DNA from 3 places in the Streptomyces sp. NPDC096046 genome. Region 3 is predicted to be linked to each of the others. Evidence: riboswitches for the same ligand, from Rfam matches in the RefSeq annotation. Region 3 holds a riboswitch; each other region holds the start of a gene.

The links. Region 3 has a riboswitch for cobalamin ahead of ABTX62_RS03625 (ABC transporter ATP-binding protein). Riboswitches for the same ligand answer to the same signal wherever they lie in the genome.
Region 1: another riboswitch for cobalamin. It lies ahead of ABTX62_RS06675 (energy-coupling factor ABC transporter permease); the one in region 3 lies ahead of ABTX62_RS03625 (ABC transporter ATP-binding protein).
Region 2: another riboswitch for cobalamin. It lies ahead of ABTX62_RS17970 (cobalamin biosynthesis protein); the one in region 3 lies ahead of ABTX62_RS03625 (ABC transporter ATP-binding protein).

Annotation. Positions count from the first base shown of each region.
Region 1 is NZ_JBEOSZ010000005.1:131,231-136,921, forward strand. Features, by position in the region: gene ABTX62_RS06655 (amidinotransferase) at 1-817, shown strand, start outside; gene ABTX62_RS06660 (energy-coupling factor ABC transporter ATP-binding protein) at 875-1,729, opposite strand; gene cbiQ (cobalt ECF transporter T component CbiQ) at 1,726-2,475, opposite strand; gene ABTX62_RS06670 (energy-coupling factor ABC transporter substrate-binding protein) at 2,482-2,850, opposite strand; gene ABTX62_RS06675 (energy-coupling factor ABC transporter permease) at 2,847-3,548, opposite strand; cobalamin riboswitch at 3,579-3,763, opposite strand; gene ABTX62_RS06680 (serine/threonine-protein kinase) at 3,892-5,346, opposite strand; gene ABTX62_RS06685 (MDR family MFS transporter) at 5,650-5,691, opposite strand, start outside.
Region 2 is NZ_JBEOSZ010000018.1:59,302-64,992, forward strand. Features, by position in the region: gene ABTX62_RS17955 (class II aldolase/adducin family protein) at 71-799, opposite strand; gene ABTX62_RS17960 (inorganic phosphate transporter) at 1,389-2,636, shown strand; gene ABTX62_RS17965 (hypothetical protein) at 2,671-2,892, shown strand; cobalamin riboswitch at 3,046-3,165, shown strand; gene ABTX62_RS17970 (cobalamin biosynthesis protein) at 3,266-4,201, shown strand; gene ABTX62_RS17975 (cobyric acid synthase) at 4,203-5,691, shown strand, end outside.
Region 3 is NZ_JBEOSZ010000002.1:262,339-268,029, forward strand. Features, by position in the region: gene ABTX62_RS03605 (exonuclease SbcCD subunit D) at 1-604, opposite strand, end outside; gene ABTX62_RS03610 (YigZ family protein) at 809-1,435, opposite strand; gene ABTX62_RS03615 (SixA phosphatase family protein) at 1,445-2,005, opposite strand; gene ABTX62_RS03620 (hypothetical protein) at 2,002-2,718, opposite strand; partial or broken gene ABTX62_RS03625 (ABC transporter ATP-binding protein) at 2,889-3,311, opposite strand; cobalamin riboswitch at 3,296-3,487, opposite strand; gene ABTX62_RS03630 (CoA-binding protein) at 3,571-3,999, shown strand; gene ABTX62_RS03635 (4-hydroxybenzoate 3-monooxygenase) at 4,220-5,443, shown strand; gene ABTX62_RS03640 (ArsR/SmtB family transcription factor) at 5,445-5,691, opposite strand, start outside.

The DNA.
Region 1 (5,691 bases), on a different contig from region 3:
GCGCCGCTTCGGCACCCCCGACTGGACCTCGCGCGGCTTCTGCAACACCTGCCCGCGCGACAGCCTGCTCGTGATCGGCGACGAGATCATCGAGACGCCGATGGCGTGGCCGTGCCGGTACTTCGAGACGCACTCCTACCGGCCGGTCCTCAAGGACTACTTCCGCCGCGGCGCGCGCTGGACGGCGGCACCCAGGCCGCAGCTCACCGACGAGCTCTTCGACCCGGACTTCCGCGTCCCCGGGCCGGGCGAACCCATGCGGTACATCCTCACCGAGTTCGAGCCCGTCTTCGACGCCGCGGACTTCGTCAGGGCGGGACGGGACCTGTTCGTCACCCGCAGCAACGTCACGAACGTGATGGGCATCGACTGGCTGCGCCGCCACCTCGGCCCGGGGTACCGCATCCACGAGATCGAGAGCCGCTGCCGCACCCCCATGCACATCGACACGACGTTCGTCCTGCTCGCGCCCGGGAAGGTGCTGATCAACCCCGAGTACGTCGACCCGGACCGCCTTCCGGACATCCTGCGCTCCTGGGACGTCCTCGTCGCTCCCGAGCCCGAACCGATCGACGAGCGGCTGCTCAAACTCACGTCGATGTGCGGCAAGTGGCTCAGCATGAACGTGCTGATGCTCGACGAGAAGCGGGTGATTGCGGAGCGGCACCACACCGGGATGCTGCGCGCGCTGGAGAAGTGGGGCTTCGAGCCGATTCCATGCGATCTGCTGCACTATGCCCCCTTCGGCGGCTCGTTCCACTGCGCGACCCTCGACATCCGACGCCGCGGCTCGCTCCAGTCCTACTTCGAGGACTGACCGAGCCGCTCCGACGGCCGCAGGCGGACAGGGCCGAGGCACGGCCACGGGGGGCCCTCACCCTCCGGTGACTCCGAGCCGCGCCGTCGTGAGAGCGGCGAGTTCCTCCGGGGTACGCGGTCCCGGTTCCGTCGCGCCCAACAGCCCCTGGGCGCGCAGAAGTTCAGCCGTCGCGGCCCCCCAGGGCAGGCGTAGTCCCGCCTCCCGCAGCAGGTCGGCGCGGGCCAGTGCCGTGGCCGCCGGCCCGGTGCGGACGCCGGACGGGGTGAGGAGTGCCGCGTCGTCGGCCCAGCGCAGGGCCAGGTCGACGTCGTGGGTGGCCATCACCACCGTGGTGCCGGCGGCACGGAGCCCGTCGAGGGTCGTCAGGAGGCGCTCCTGCCCGTCGGGGTCGAGCCCGGCCGTCGGCTCGTCGAGGACGAGGACGCGGGGCCGCATGGCGACCGCGCCCGCGATGGCGGTGCGTTTGCGCTGCCCGTAGGAGAGGAGATGGGTGGGCCGGTCGGCCAGGGCCGTGATGTCCAGGGCGGCGAGCGCCTCCGCCACCCGCGCCCGCACCCGCGCGTCGTCCAGACCGAGGTTCAGCGGCCCGAACGACACGTCCTGCTCGACGGAGGCCGCGAACAGCTGGTCGTCCGGGTCCTGCACCACCAACTGCACGGTCGTCCGCAGCCGGGTCAGGCCCTTGCGGTCGTACGACACCGGCCGGCCCTCGACCGTCAGCACGCCCGCCCGCGGCCGCAGCCCGCCGGACAGCAGCCGCATCAGCGTGGTCTTGCCGCTGCCGTTGCGGCCGAGCAGCGCGAGCGCGCGCCCCTCGCGGATGTCGAAGTCGAGGCCGCTGAGCACGGCCGGACCGTCCTCGTAGGCGAAGGACGCGCCCCGCAGGGCGACGAGGGCGGGCTCGCTCATGTCAGCGGCCTTTCCAGTACGAGGGTGAGGGCGGCCAGCGCCGCGAGCAGCGCGCAACTGGCCGCCGTGAAGCGGACGGAGACCCGGGCCTCGGGGACCAGGACGCGCAGGGTGCCGTCGTAGCCGCGCCCGGCGAGCCCGGCCTGGAGACGGGTGGCCCGGTCGAAGGCCCGGACGAACGCGGTGGCGCCGAGCCCGGCCAGGGAACGCCACCGCGCGCTTCGGCCGGTGTGCCCGAGCCGGGCCGCCTGGGCCTCCCGGATGCGACGCACGGAGTCCAGCAGGAGGAAGCTCATCCGGTACGTCACCAGGGCGACGTCGACGACCGGCGCGGGAATCCCGGCCCGGACCAGGCGCGGCAGCAGATCGGACATGGGCGTGGTGAAGGCGAACAGCAGCACGCCCAGGGAGGCCGCCGAGGTGCGCAGCAGCAACTCCCCGGCCCGCAGCGGTCCGTCGGCGGCGAGGGAGACGAGGCCGCCCGGGCCGCCCACCTGGACGAGCAGCGTGACCGCGCCGGTCACACAGAAGCCCAGCGGCACCCGGTAGGCGCGCCACAGCCGCCGGCCCGGCACGCCCGCCGGTCCCAGCAGCAGCACCACGGCCGCCACCAGCACCAGGGCCGCGCCCGGCCAGGGCGGCAGCGAGATCGCGAGCACGGTCAGGCCGAGTCCGAGCACGGCCTTGTCCACGGGGTGGCGGCGGCGCCAGCGACTGCTGTGCGCCGCCGCGTCGATCGGCAGCACCCCGACTCAGTCCTGCCCGTCGGCGGACTTCCCGGCGGCGCCGGCGGGCACGTTCCCGGCTTCCCGCTCCAGGGCGCGCTGTTCGCCCTGCCGCCGCCCCCGGTGCAGGCCGAAGTAGTAGGCGAGGACACCGGCGCCGAGAGCCGCCTGGAGGGAGAACAGGGCCGACTCGATCTCCCCGGACGGCGGTTCGTACAGCGGGGAGAACCACGGCTCGTAGTCCGGCTCGATCTCGGTGATCGCGGACTCCGCCTCACCGTCGGCGCCCGCGAACGGCTCCTCCTTGTGGTCGCCGAGCCCGAGGGCCAGCGGCAGCACGGCGAGCGCGGCCACGATGAACAGCAGCACCAGGTTGATCTTCGTGTTCCTGCTCATCGGGTCACCGCCTCGGCCTCGGTCCGGGTCTGCATCTTGGCGCGGAGCACGCCCAGCCGGGTCAGCTCGCCCTTGCTGGACTGCACCAGCAGCCGCATCACCAGCACCGTCAGCAGACCCTCGCTCACCGCGAGCGGGATCTGGGTCACGGCGAAGATGGAGCCGAACTTGCCGAGCGCGCCGAGGAACCCGCTGCCCGGGTCGGGGAACGCGAGCGCCAACTGCACGCTGGTGACGCAGTAGGTGGACAGGTCGGCGACGAACGCGCCGGAGAACACGGCCACCATCAGCGGCGCGTTGGAGCGCCGCAGCAGGGCGTAGACGGCGTATCCGGCCCAGGGGCCGACGATCGCCATCGAGAAGACGTTGGCGCCGAGCGTGGTCAGGCCGCCGTGCGCGAGCAGCAGCGCCTGGAAGAGCAGGGTGATGGTGCCCAGCACCGCCATGACGGGCGGCCGGAACAGGATGGCTCCGAGGCCCGTGCCGGTGGGGTGTGAGCAACTGCCGGTGACAGAGGGCAGTTTCAGGGCGGACAGGACGAAGGTGAAGGCGCCGGACGCACCGAGGAGCAGGGTGCTCTCGGGGTGCTCGCGCACTTCACGGGTGAGTGACCGGACCCCGTGGACGACGAATGGCGCCGACGCGACGCCCCAGGCGACCGCGTGCGCCGGAGGAAGGAAACCCTCGGCAATGTGCATGGCTCAGCAGACCCTCTCCAGCACCTCGTGGATGGTTGACGCGCCTTGGCCGGTCTCCTGGCTGACGGGTACCACCGCCCGAACTCCGCCTTCCCGGGTCGCGTTGACCCAGTGGCTGCCCGTGAGGGCCGGAGCCGGACTTCCCGATTCACAGTGGCGAGGGCCGCACCGGCATCACACCGGATTTCCCGTTCACCAAGGCCTGGTGACAATAAGGCCGGGGTAAGGGCGATGACAAGCCACCCCGGGGGCGCGCGAGGGGGCGTCCGCTCGCACACCGGCGCATCCCCCGGCTGATCCACGTGCTGCGGGAAGGACCCCGTCGCGCGCTGTCCGGGCCGCGTCAGTCGTCGCCCCCGTCGTCTCCGCCGTCGTCGCTCTCCCCCTCTTCCCCGGCGGGGCGCGGCTTCTGCGGCTTCGGCTGCTCCGGGCCGCCGTCGCCCGCTTCCCCGGCGGGAGTCGGGGTGCCGGACTCGGGCGCGTAGGGGGTCGGGGAGGCGGCCGGCGTGGACGGAGTGACATCGGCCACGGTGCCGGTGCCCGGCGTGCCGGCGGTCCCCGGGGCGGCTGCCGGGCCGGTGTCCGGGTCGGAGGAGACAGACGTGGCGGAGTCGGTGGCGGGCGTGGCGGCGGGGCTGCTCGCGGACGGGGACGCGTCGGGTTCCGTGCCCTCCGTGGTGGTGTCGGGCGAGAACCAGCGCATGCCGAGGAGCATCGCGGCGAGGAAGAGCGCCGCGGCGGCGGCCGTCGCGGCCATCCGGGAGCGGTTGCCGGGGCCGCCCGGCCCGCGTGAACGCCCCGAACGACCCGCCTGGGCCGCCCGGGCCGCGGTGCGGTGTCCCGTGGTCGCGGGCAGCGCGTATGTGGTCGGGCTGCTGGTCTCGTCGTACGGGCCCGGCACGGCGGACGGCGCCGCGGACGCGGTCTTCGGCCGCAGCGGCGGCGAGACCTCCGGCAGCGGCTCGGGCAGGCCCCGCCAGGCGCCCCCGGCGAACCACTCGGCGGCCTGCTGGGCGGTGGGCCGCTCCTCGGGCTGCTTGGCGAGCAGGCCGAGAAGGTAGTTCTCGAACGCCGGTGGCAGTCCGGAGACCCCGAGTTCGCGAGGCGGCACGGGGGCCGAGTCGAGATGCTGGTGGAGCAGGGCGACGGCGGTGTCGGCCTGGAACGGCGGGCGGCCGCTGAGGAGCTGGTAGAGCACGCAGCCCAGGGAGTACATGTCGGAGGCGGGCCCGGCGGGCTTGCCCAGGGCCCGTTCGGGCGCGAGGTAGAGGCCGGTGCCGACGATCTGGCCGGTGGCGGTCAGCGCGGCGCCGGGGTCGTCCAGGAACCGCGCGATGCCGAAGTCGCCGATCTTCAGCGTGCCGTTGGCGTCGAGCAGCAGGTTGGCGGGTTTGACGTCGCGGTGCACGATGCCCTGCCCGTGCGCGGCGGCGAGCCCCGCCGACGCCTGCGCCGCGAGGTGGGCCACCCGCTCGGCGGGCAACGCGCCGGAGCCGTTCAGCACCCCGGCGAGACTGTCGCCCTCGACCAGCTCCATCACCAGGTACAGCCGGTTGTCGTACTCGCCGAAGTCCAGGACGCCCACCACGTTGGGGTGGTTGAGGCGCCCGGCGGTCTGAGCCTCCAGACGGAACCGGGAGGTTGCCGTGGCGTCGGTGTCCTGGGGCAGCAGCAGCTTGACGGCCACCGCTCTGGCGAGCGTCTCGTCGTACGCACGCCAGACCTCGCCCATTCCACCGCGCCCGATCTCAACATCCAGCCGGTAGCGGCCCGCTAGCAGCACTCGTCCTCGTCTCATGCGTGTGGGAAGGTCATCGCCGCAGGCCGAACTCCCCGCTCTCGCACGGGGGTTGGTGGGGGGTGCCGCAGCCGACCCAGGATACCGGCGCGGCGAGCCCCATGATCTCCACCGCGGTCCCCCCGGAGGGTGCGGTCCGGAAGACCGCGACGGGGGGAGCGCCCGCCGGGGTGACGCACCTCGGGCCTCCACCCGGTAGCCGCACGGCCCCTACCGCAAGCGCAACCGCCTCCGTATCGCTGACGGCCGCCGCGCTCCCGCGCACCGGATGCCGGGGCGTGCCGGGCGCCTCCCGACGCCGTATCAGGCCGCCGCGCCCGCCCCCGGCGCCCGGCGCGGCAGCAG
Region 2 (5,691 bases), on a different contig from region 3:
CCTGGCGGATGCCGTGGGCGACCAGTGGGGGCGACGGCGGGGTGACGTCCGCGGCGGCCGCCCGGACGGCTCAGCCTCGCTGGCCGTAGCCGCGCAGGCGCTCCTCCACCTCGGTGAGCTGTTCCCGGGACAGCAGGCCGGGGGTCAGGCCCGGCACCGAGGAGGCGGTCAGCCACAGACGGCACATCCACTCCAGCTGGGCGGTGCGGTCGTAGGCCTGGGCAAGGGTGCCGCCGTAGGTGACGGTGCCGTGGTTCTGGAGGAGGCAACCGGAGCGGCCGGCGAGGGCGCGGAGCATGTTCTCGGCCAACTCGTCGGTGCCGTACGTGGCGTACGGGGCGACCCGGACGGGGCCGCCGAGCGCCGCGGCCATGTAGTGGATCAGCGGGAGCTCGCGCACGAGCGTCGAGACGGCCGTCGCGTGCACGGCGTGGGTGTGGACGACGGCCAGGGCACCGGTCGTGCGGTAGACGGCGAGGTGCATGGGCAGCTCGCTGGTCGGGACGAGCGTGCCGAGGACCTGCCGGCCGTCGAGGTCGACGCCGGTCACGTCGTCCGGCGCCAGGCGGTCGTAGGGCACACCCGACGGCGTGACCAGGACCGTGTCGCCGACGCGCACCGACACGTTGCCGGACGTGCCGACGACGAGTCCGTCCGCGACCGTCCGGCGGGCCGTCGCGACGAGGTCCTCCCAGGCCCGCGCCTCCTCGGGGCGCGCACTCCCGCGCCGCTCCCCCGCGCCCGGTCCGGCCTGCCGTGCGCCTCCCGTGCCCCGCCCGTCGCCTCGCAGCTCAGCCATGCCCCGATCCTGCCAGGCGGAGGCTCAACCCGCCGCCGGGCGGGGCAGGTTACGCGGCGGGAGATCTGCGGACATGCACCGATCCTCCGACGCGCTCCGGGGAATTTCGCCGTGCACGTCGCCGTCCCGGACCGGCCGGAACACACCGCCGCCCGCGCGCCACATCGCATACAACCCGCAGGACAGGCAGCACGGCCGCTACGGCCTGCCCGGGCAGGGCGGGGACGGTCGGCCGGATCAAGTGGTTCGGCGACGAGACCGAGCGGCCGACCGGCCGCCGACCGGTGATGCGCACGACCGCCCGCGGGTGGATCACCGGCACCGGCGGCAGCGGCCCCTCCGCGGCCGGCCACCCCCCTGGCAACGGCAGCCACTCCCTGCCGGGTGACCGAAATCTCTTCAGCGGGTCGCTCGATCGGCTGAAGCGGTTCGCGCGGGGCTCGTGACCAACGGGCGCCGGGGCCGCCGTTCCGGGACGGAGTCGCGACCTCCTTCTGCGGTCACCCCCACGACCTTCTCAGTTCACCTTCCGTTCATCCAGGTTGCCTACGTTCATCCGGTCAATGACCTCGAACGATTGCCTGGGTAAATGGAAAGCTTCTCGCTGATCCTCGCGATTGTGGTAGTAACCGCACTCGCGTTCGATTTCACGAACGGTTTCCACGACACCGCGAACGCCATGGCCACGACCATCTCCACGGGCGCCATGAAGCCCAAGCCCGCAGTGGCCATGTCCGCGGTTCTCAACCTGGTCGGCGCCTTTCTGTCCGTCGAAGTCGCCAACACGATCTCCAAGGGCCTCGTCGACGAGGCCGGCATCCGTCCCGAGGTCATCTTCGCCGCCTTGGTCGGCGCGATCCTCTGGAACCTGCTGACCTGGCTGGTCGGTCTGCCTTCCAGCTCCTCCCACGCCCTCATGGGCGGCCTGATCGGCGCCACGATCGCCTCGGCGGGCGTCGGCGCGGTGCACGGCGACGTGCTGGTCACCAAGGTGCTCATCCCGGCGATCGCCGCCCCGCTGGTCGCGGGCGTCGCGGCGATGCTCGCCACACGGCTGACCTACTCCCTCGGCAGCAAGGCCGACGACAAGGCGTCCAAGAAGGGCTACCGGGCCGGCCAGATCGCCTCCGCGGGCCTGGTCTCCCTGGCCCACGGCACCAACGACGCCCAGAAGACGATGGGTGTCATCACCCTCGCCCTGGTCGCCGGCGGCGCCGTCGCCCCCGACTCCGACCCGCCCATGTGGGTCATCCTCTCGGCGGGTCTCGCCATCGCGCTCGGCACGTACCTGGGTGGCTGGCGCATCATCCGCACCATGGGCAAGGGACTGACCGACCTCCAGCCGCAGCAGGGCTTCGCCGCCCAGACCTCCGCGGCCACGGTCATCCTGGCCTCCTCGCACCTCGGCTTCTCCCTCTCCACGACGCACTCCGTGTCCGGTTCGGTCATGGGCGCGGGACTCGGCCGCAAGGGCGGAGTGGTGCGCTGGTCCACCGCGACGCGGATGTTCGTCGCCTGGGGCCTGACGCTGCCGGCGGCCGCCCTGGTGGCCGCCCTCGCCGAGTACGTCACCGGCTTCGGCAACTGGGGCACCGCCGTGGTGGCCGTCTTCCTCATCGCCTCCAGCGCGGCGATCTGGAAGCTGTCGCGGCGTGAGGTCGTCGACCACACGAACGTCAACGACACCGACGCGGCGGAGCCGGCCGGTGTGGTGACCGCGGCGATGGCCGCGGTGACGCCGCCGCCCGCGGGCGGCACGGTCGCCGAGGAGCCGGTCCACCCGTTCCCGGCCCAGGCCACCGCCGAACGGACGCCGACCACGACCACGACGGTCTGACCCCGCCCACCGGTTACAAGGAAGAGTCTCCGATATGAAGATCGACTGGGCGGCCCTCGGCTCCGTCTTCGGTGTCAGCCTCGTGGCCACCGTGGCCCTCGTCGGCCTGTTCACCCTCGGCATCACCGGCCTGTCGCGCCGCGAGCGCGCGGTGGCGCAGGGCGGGTCCGCCGGGCTCGCGGTCACGGGAGCGTACACGTGCTTCGCGGCGTGCGCGGCGGCCGTGGGCTACGGGATCTACCTGATCGTGGCCTGACGGCCCGACACACCTCGTGTCCGCCGGGCGGTGCGGGACTTCGGTCCCGCGCCGCCCGGTCGTCGTGTGCGGGAAGGGGCCGGTGTGGGGTTCTCCACACTCTCCCCTCGCAGGTCAACGGCAAGTTGACGGGGGTTGCCGGCCGTGGTGGACTGCCGGGGCCAGTACGGCGGCAGGAGAGGAAGCCGGTGAGATTCCGGCGCGGTCCCGCCACTGTCACCGGGGTGACGATCCCCGGGAGCCAGGAACTCTCGCCGCCGGTCTCGTCGAACCAGGGCGTGGACACCCTGAGTGAGGACACGTATCGCCATGCGCGGCTGCCGATCCCGTTCCAGCACCCCACCTCCGCCTGCCCTTCCGGCCGGCTGAGCCCATGGGTGCCGGTCGCGTCTTCGCGTACGGCGCCGCCGCCGGTCTGATCGGTGACCTGCTGCTCGGTGATCCTCGCCGAGGGCATCCGGTCGCCGCGTTCGGACGGGCCGCGGGCGCCGTGGAACGGGTGTTGTGGCGGGACCACCGCGGGTGGGGCGCGCTGCACACCGCCGTGTGCACCTCGGGGGCCGTCGCCCTCGGTTCCGTCGCCGCGCGTGCCGTGCGGACCTCCTCCGTCACCTCCGTCGCGCTGACGGGTGCCGCCACCTGGGCCGTCGTCGGGGGGACTTCGCTCGCCCGGGAGGCGCGTGCCGTCGGGCGTGCCCTGGAGGCCGGTGACGTCGAGACGGCCCGGGCCCGGCTGCCGCGTCTGTGCGGGCGGGACCCGCAGGCCCTCGACGCCGACGGGATCGCCCGGGCCGTGGTCGAGTCGGTCGCCGAGAACACCTCCGACGCGGTGGTGGGGGCCCTGGTGTGGGGAGCCGTCGGCGGGGTGCCGGGGCTGCTCGGGTTCCGGGCCGTCAACACCCTGGACGCGATGGTCGGACACAAATCCGCCCGCTACCGGCGGTACGGGTGGGCCTCCGCGCGGCTGGACGATGTCGCGGGCTGGCCGGGAGCGCGGCTGACCGCGGTCCTCGCGGCCCTGGCCGGGCCGGACCCCCGGGGCGCCGTGCGGGCCTGGCGGGCCGACGCGGCGAAGCATCCGAGCCCCAACGCCGGTCCGGTGGAGGCCTCTTTCGCGGGGGCTCTCGGGGTGCGGCTGGGCGGGACGCTCTCGTACGGCGGGCGGGTGGAGCACCGGCCCGTGCTGAACACGCAAGGGCGTGCCGTCGGCACGCGCGATGTCGAACGGGCCGTGCGGCTGTCGCGGCGCGTCACCTGGCTCGCGCTCGGGGTGTGCTCCGGCGCGCGGTTGCTCAAGAGGGGGAAATGACGTGAGCGGTGGTCTTCTCGTCGCCGGTACCACCTCCGACGCGGGCAAGAGCGTCGTGACCGCCGGGATCTGCCGGTGGCTGGTGCGGCAGGGCGTCAAGGTCGCGCCCTTCAAGGCGCAGAACATGTCCCTGAACTCCTTCGTGACGAAGGAGGGGGCCGAGATCGGGCGGGCGCAGGCCATGCAGGCGCAGGCCTGCCGCATCGAGCCGACCGCGCTGATGAATCCCGTGCTGCTCAAGCCCGGGGGTGAGCAGAGCAGTCAGGTCGTGCTGCTGGGCAAGCCGGTCGGGGAGATGAGTGCGCGCGGGTACCACGGCGGGCGGCAGCGGAGACTGCTCGGGACGGTGCTGGACTGCCTGGAGCAGTTGCGGGGCACGTATGACGCGGTGATCTGTGAGGGGGCCGGTTCTCCCGCCGAGATCAACCTGCGGCGGACGGACATCGTGAACATGGGGATCGCCCGGAACGCCGGGCTGCCCGTGCTCGTCGTCGGCGACATCGACCGGGGTGGGGTGTTCGCCTCGTTCTTCGGGACGGTGGCGCTGCTGTCGCCCGAGGACCAGCGTTGCGTCGCCGGGTTCCTCGTCAACAAGTTCCGCGGGGACGTCTCCCTGCTGGAGCCGGGTCTGGACATGCTGCGCGACCTGACCGGGCGGCGTACGTACGGCGTACTGCCGTTCCGCCACGGCCTCGGGATCGACGAGGAGGACGGGATGGGGGTCCCCCCTGCTCGAGCGGAGTCGAGAGCTTGGGGGAGGGTTTCACTGCGGGGAGCGGTGCGGGAGTCCCTGGTCGCCCCGCCGGTCGGCGAGGACGTGCTGCGCGTCGCGGTCTGCGCCGTGCCGCTCATGTCCAACTTCACCGATGTGGACGCGCTGGCGGCCGAACCGGGCGTCGTGGTGCGGTTCGTGGACCGGCCGGAGGAACTGTCCGACGCCGACCTCGTCATCGTGCCCGGCACCCGCGGGACGGTCCTCGCGCTGGAGTGGCTGCGCGAGCGCGGCCTCGCCGACGCGCTGGCCCGCAGGGCCGCCGAACAGCGGCCCGTCCTCGGCGTCTGCGGCGGTTTCCAGATCCTCGGCGAGCACATCGAGGACGACGTCGAGAGCCGCCGGGGGCATGTCGACGGGCTCGGGATCCTGCCCGTGCGGGTGCGGTTCGCCCGCGAGAAGACCCTCACCCGGCCTGCGGGCGAGGCCCTCGGCGAGCGGGTGGAGGGCTACGAGATCCATCACGGCGTCGCCGACGTCACCGGAGGAGTCCCCTTCCTGGACGGCTGCCGGGTCGGCCAGACCTGGGGCACCCACTGGCACGGCTCACTGGAGTCGGACGGTTTCCGGCGGGCCTTTCTGCGGGAGGTGGCGGCCGCCGCGGGCCGCCGCTTCGTGCCCGCGCCGGACACCTCGTTCGCCGCTCTGCGCGAGGAGCAGCTCGACCGGCTCGGCGACCTGATCGAACAGCACGCGGACACGGACGCGCTGTGGCGGC
Region 3 (5,691 bases):
CGGGGACCGCGGCGACGCCGCCGACGGTGATGTCCCGCTCGCTGTCGCTGGGTTCGCCGCCGGTGACGAAGGCGTGCGCGAGGACCACGGAGCGGGTGCCGGGCGGGCGGGTGCCGAGGTCGGCACGGACCCGGTCCATGGCGGCGGCGAGCACGGCCTCGTGCCCGGCCTTCTCCACCCCGAACTCGTCCTTCACCAGGGCCGGTTCGAGGTACGGCAGGCCGTAGAAGGCGACGTCGCCGTGGGCGTCGGGCAGTACGACCGGGGTGCCTGCGGCCGACGGCTCGGTCCGCAGGTGGATGCCGGCCCGCCCGATCAGTCCGGCGCCGACGCCGAGCCGGCGGGCCGAGTCGTGGTTGCCGGAGATCATCACCGTCGGCACGCCCAGGTCGGCGAGGCGGTGCAGGGCGTCGTCGAACAGTTCGACCGCGGCGAGCGGCGGCACCGCCCGGTCGTACACGTCCCCCGAGACCACCACCGCGTTCACGGCCCGCTCCCGGACGGTCATGACGAGGTGGCCGATGAACTCGGCCTGGGCACCGAGCATGTTCACCCGGTGGAAGGCCCGGCCGAGGTGCCAGTCGGACGTGTGCAGCAGTCTCACGACCCCGCCCCGACCCGCATGTCTCCCCCTGCTTCCCCGCACAGCCAGCGCGAGCCGGTACGGCTCGCTGTCAGCACCCACCACGCTAACGCGTGCGGGCCCCTGCTCCACCACGAACCTCGGCAAGCCACGCCCGCCCGGCGCCGATTCAAGGGACATGTCCGTATGTGTACTGAGAAAACGCCGCCGGGACGGGGCCGCGCGTCACGCGTCGCCGTACGCCTCTCCGCCCGGTTCGAAGCCGGCCGTCCCGGCGGTGGCGTCGGCGAGCCAGGATCTGAAGTCCTCCACGTCGGCGTCCGGAAGCGCGATCTCGATCGTGACGGCCTCCGCGTAGCGCACGTCGCGGACCTCGCGTCCGGTGGTGCGCAGGTCGTTCTCGAGTTTGCCGGCGCGCTGGTGGTCGACGGTGACCGTGGCCAGCCGGAACCTGCGGCGGGTGCGGGTGCCGAGGCTGTCCAGCGCCTCGCCGACCGCTCCGCCGTACGCCCGGATGAGCCCGCCGGCGCCGAGCTTGACCCCGCCGTAGTAGCGGGTGACGACGGCGACGACGTACCGCATGTCCCGGCGCAGCAGCATCTGGAGCATGGGGACTCCGGCCGTGCCGCCCGGTTCGCCGTCGTCGCTCGCCTTCTGGACGGAGGCGTCGGCGCCGATGACGTAGGCCCAGCAGTTGTGGCTCGCGTCGGCGTGCTCCTTGCGGACCGCGGCGATGAAGGCCTGGGCCTCCTGTTCGGTGGCCGCAGGGGCGAGGGCGCACAGGAAGCGGGAGCGGTTGACCTCGGTCTCGTGCACGCCGGCGGCGGTGACCGTGCGGTATTCGTCCTGCATCCGGCCAGCCTATGCGCGGCCCCCGGACTGCTTCTTGGCGCCCCGGGGCACGATCACGGAGGTGAGCAGCGCGGTGCCGGGGGCGAGGTCCCGCCAGGCCGTGCCGCGCCAGGACAGCACGGCGATCGCCGAGGTGGGGAACTTCGTCCGGACCCGCTCCAGGGTGTCGTCGAGGCCGTCGTCGGCGAGGGCCAGGACCAGTTCCTCCACACCCGGGTTGTGCCCGATCAGCAGCAGGGTCTCCACCTCGGCGGGCACCTCGTGCACGACGGCCAGCAGACCGGACGGGCCGGCGGCGTAGATGCGGCGGTCGTGCCGGACCGGCGGGGGCGTGCCCCACTCGGCCGCGGCCAGGTCCCAGGTCCGGCGGGCGCGGACGGCGGTGGAGCACAGCGCGAGGTCGGGCAGGAGGTCGGCGTCGGCCAGGACCCGCCCGGCCGCCGGGGCGTCCCGGCGGCCCCGCGGGGCGAGGGGACGTTCGTGGTCGGCGACGTCCAGGGGCCAGGAGGACTTGGCGTGCCGCAGCACGACCAGACGGCGCAGCGGACCCGCCCCGGAGCGTTCGATCATGACGGTGACCCCAGGTCGCGGGTGAGTTCGAGGCCGAGGAGCCGGTCGGCGTAGGCGTACGTCTCGAAGCGTGCGCCGTCCGCGAGGTCCGGCCCGGTCTCGACGTGGCGCAGGACGTCCAGCACCCCGGGCACGTCCAGGTCGTCCTCCCAGGCGTCGCGCAGCCGCCCCCGCACGTCGTCGGGGATCGGCCGGGAGGGCTGCCGCGCCCAGCGGGCGACCGCGGTGCGCCAGCGGGCAAGGGTGTCGCGGGCGTCGCCGAGGGAGGCCCTTTCCAGCCGGACCGGCGTGCTGTGGTGCCGGGTGAGCAGCGCCAGGCGCAGGGTGGTGGGGTCAGAGTGGTCCGGCGTGTCCACCTCCACCGGCGCGACGGCGATCCGCACCCCGTCGGGCAGCGGCCCGTCCTCGGCGACGACGTGGACGGCCTGGGCCTCGCCCAGTCCGGCGCCGACGTCGGGACTGTCCTCGAAGGGGTGCATGCCGAGGGTCGCGGCGTCCGCACGCAGTTCCGCCTGCCTGCGACCGCCGGTCAGCAGCGCCCACACCGGTGTGCCGCCGAGTTCCAGGGCCCGGACGAGGAGGTCCCCGACGAGCAGCACCCGCAGGTTCGTCGTGTCGGAACCGTGCGCGTGCACCACGACACGGGTCAGGCCCCGGCGGGCCGGGGCGGCGTCGACCGGCTCATGGCTTCGGGCGTCGATGATGCGCAGCACGGGGTGAGCGTAGGCGGGCGGACACGCGCACGCGGGCAGGTTCGCCGTTTTCGGGCCACCGTGGCGCGATCGCCCCCGCCGGTGGCCTGTGCGGCGCCCCTCTCAGGCCGGCGTCCCCAGGAACCGCACACATGCGGCCGCCCCTCGTGCCCTCCAGGGCGGACGTCGGCCACCCCGTACACCTCGGCGATGAGCTCCTGCGTGAGGACGTCCCCCGGAGTGCCTCCGGCCACGACCCGCCCCGCGCACAGCACCACGACCTGATCGCAGTACATCGCCGCGAGGTCGAGGTCGTGCAGGGCGACGACGGTGGTGACCGGAAGGCCCGTGACGAGGGTGAGCAGGTCGAGCTGGTGGTGGATGTCGAGGTGGTTGGTGGGCTCGTCGAGGAGGAGTTCGCGGGATTCCTGGGCGAGCGCGCGGGCGATGTGCACCCGCTGGCGTTCGCCGCCCGAGAGGGTGTGCCAGGGCTGGCCGGAACGGCCGGTGAGGTCCGTGCGCTCCAGGGCGGCGCGCACGGCCCGCTCGTCGTCCGCGGAGGCGGGTGTCCAGGCCCGGCGGTGCGGGACGCGGCCCAGCCGTACGACGTCCTCCAGCAGGTCTTCGGACGCGGGTTCCCCCGGATCGGAGCGCCTTCCCGGACGTCCACGAGAAAGTCCAGTGGCCGAGGCCCCGCCCGTCCCCCTCACCGCTGCGCGTCAGTTCCGGTTCGCACCGGATTCCCTGACTGGCCCACGCACATGGGTTCACTGGCCTCGGCAAGCTGTCACGGAGGCCGTCCGGGGAATCACCGCGCACCCTGCGCCGTTGAACCCGGGAGCAGCTCGTCCACGACTTCCGAGGAGGCCGCCGGTGTACGGCGACGAGGCAACGGTCCGCAGGATTCTCACCGGGCTCGGCGACACCTGGGCCGTGGTGGGCCTGTCGTCGAACCGGCGGCGCGCGGCGTACGGCGTCGCCGCCGTGCTCCAGCGCTTCGGCAAGCGCGTGGTGCCGGTGCACCCGAAGGCGGAGACGGTGCACGGGGAAAGGGGGTACGCGAGCCTGGCGGACATCCCCTTCGACGTGGACGTCGTGGACGTCTTCGTGAACAGCGACCTCGCCGGAGCCGTCGCCGACGAGGCGGTCGCCAAGGGCGCCAAGGGCGTCTGGTTCCAGCTCGGCGTCATCGACGAAGCGGCGTACGACCGGACCCGGGCGGCGGGCCTGGAGATGGTGATGGACCGCTGCCCGGCGATCGAGATCCCACGGCTGTCTGATCACCGCGTACAGGAATCCTGAAGCGTTTCCCACGACATTCCCGCACCCGGTCAAGGGTGCACAACTCGTCGGCTGCTACGCCTGGTACGCCGCCGCGGTCGCTGGTCGTCGCCGTTTCTCACCGGCGATCTGCTGACGGGCCCGCGCCTCGGTTCCCGGTCCGGGGAGATCGAGCGAGGCGTCGAGGAGGTGGCCGTCGCGCGGGTGCCCGTCCCCCGGGACCGGCCTCCATAATGTGCGCATGACCCACGCCCTCCCGTCCGCCGGATCCGGCGCGACGCAACGCTTCCCGGTCGTCGTCGTGGGCGCCGGTCCCGCGGGTCTGACCGTCGGCAACATCCTGCGGGCCGCGTCCGTGGACTGCCTGGTGCTGGAGACGGAGACCCGTGCGTTCGTCGAACGGCGGCCCCGGGCCGGGGTCATCGAGGAATGGGCCGTGCGCGGCCTGGAGAAGCGGGGCCTCGCCCGCAACCTGCTGGACCGCGCCGAGCTGCACACCGCGTGCGAGTTCCGCTTCGACGGGCAGCGCTACCGGTTCCCGTACGGCGAGCTGACGGGCAGCCACCACTTCGTCTACCCGCAGCCGTTGCTGGTGACGGACCTGGTGCGCGAGTACGCCGACGTCCGGGGCGGAGAGATCCGCTTCGGGGTCCGGGACGTGCGGATCCACGATCTCGACACCGACCGGCCCCGGGTGTCGTACACCTGCCCGGAGACCGGTGAAAGCCGCGTGGTGCACTGCGACTTCGTCGTCGGCTGCGACGGGGCACGCGGGGTGAGCCGGGCCTCGCTCCCGCCCGAGCGGGTCCGCATCGCGCGGCACGACTACGGTGTCGGCTGGCTGGCCCTGCTCGCCGAGGCCCCGCCGTCCGCCGACTGCGTGCTGTTCGGATGCCACGCGCGCGGGTTCGCCGGCCAGATGCCCCGCAGCCCGGAGGTGACCCGCTACTACCTGCAGTGCCCGCCGGGCGACGACCCGGCGAACTGGCCGCACGAGCGCGTCTGGGCCGAGCTCCAGGAGCGCCTCGGGGCGGCCGGTGTGCCGCCTCTGACCGAGGGGCGGCTGGTCGAGAAGCGCGTGCTGGACATGCACGACTACGTGGTCGAGCCGGTGGCACACGGCCGGCTGTTCCTCGCCGGCGACGCGGCCCATCTGGTCGCCCCCATCGCCGCCAAAGGCATGAGCCTCGCCCTGCACGACGCGTTTCTGCTCGGCGACGCGCTGGCCGCCCGGCTGACCGCCGGCGACGGCAGCGGGCTCGCGGGCTACGCGGAGGCGTGTCTGCGGCGCGTGTGGGACTACCAGGAGTTCTCGCAGTGGCTGTCCGAGGTGTACCACGGCACGGCGGCGGGCGACCCGTTCCGCGCGGGCACCGCGCTCGCCCGGCTGCGCCGCCTGTTCACCTCGCCCGTGGCGGCCGCCGCCTTCGCCGAGCAGTACCTCGGAACGGCGGCGCGGTACTGACTCAGTCGTGCGGGGGCCGGTCGCTGAGGCGGTGGTCGGCCACGTTCAGCGCCTCGTCGACGAGCCGGCGCAGATGGCCGTCGCGGAGTGAGTAGACCACCCGGCGGCCTTCCTTGCGCGTGTTCACCAGGCCCGCGAGGCGCAGTCGCGCCAGGTGCTGACTGACGGCCGGTCTGGCCGCCCCGCACGCTTCCGTGAGGGTCGTGACGTCGGCCTCTCCCCCGGTCAGCGCGTGCAGCAGCGCGAGC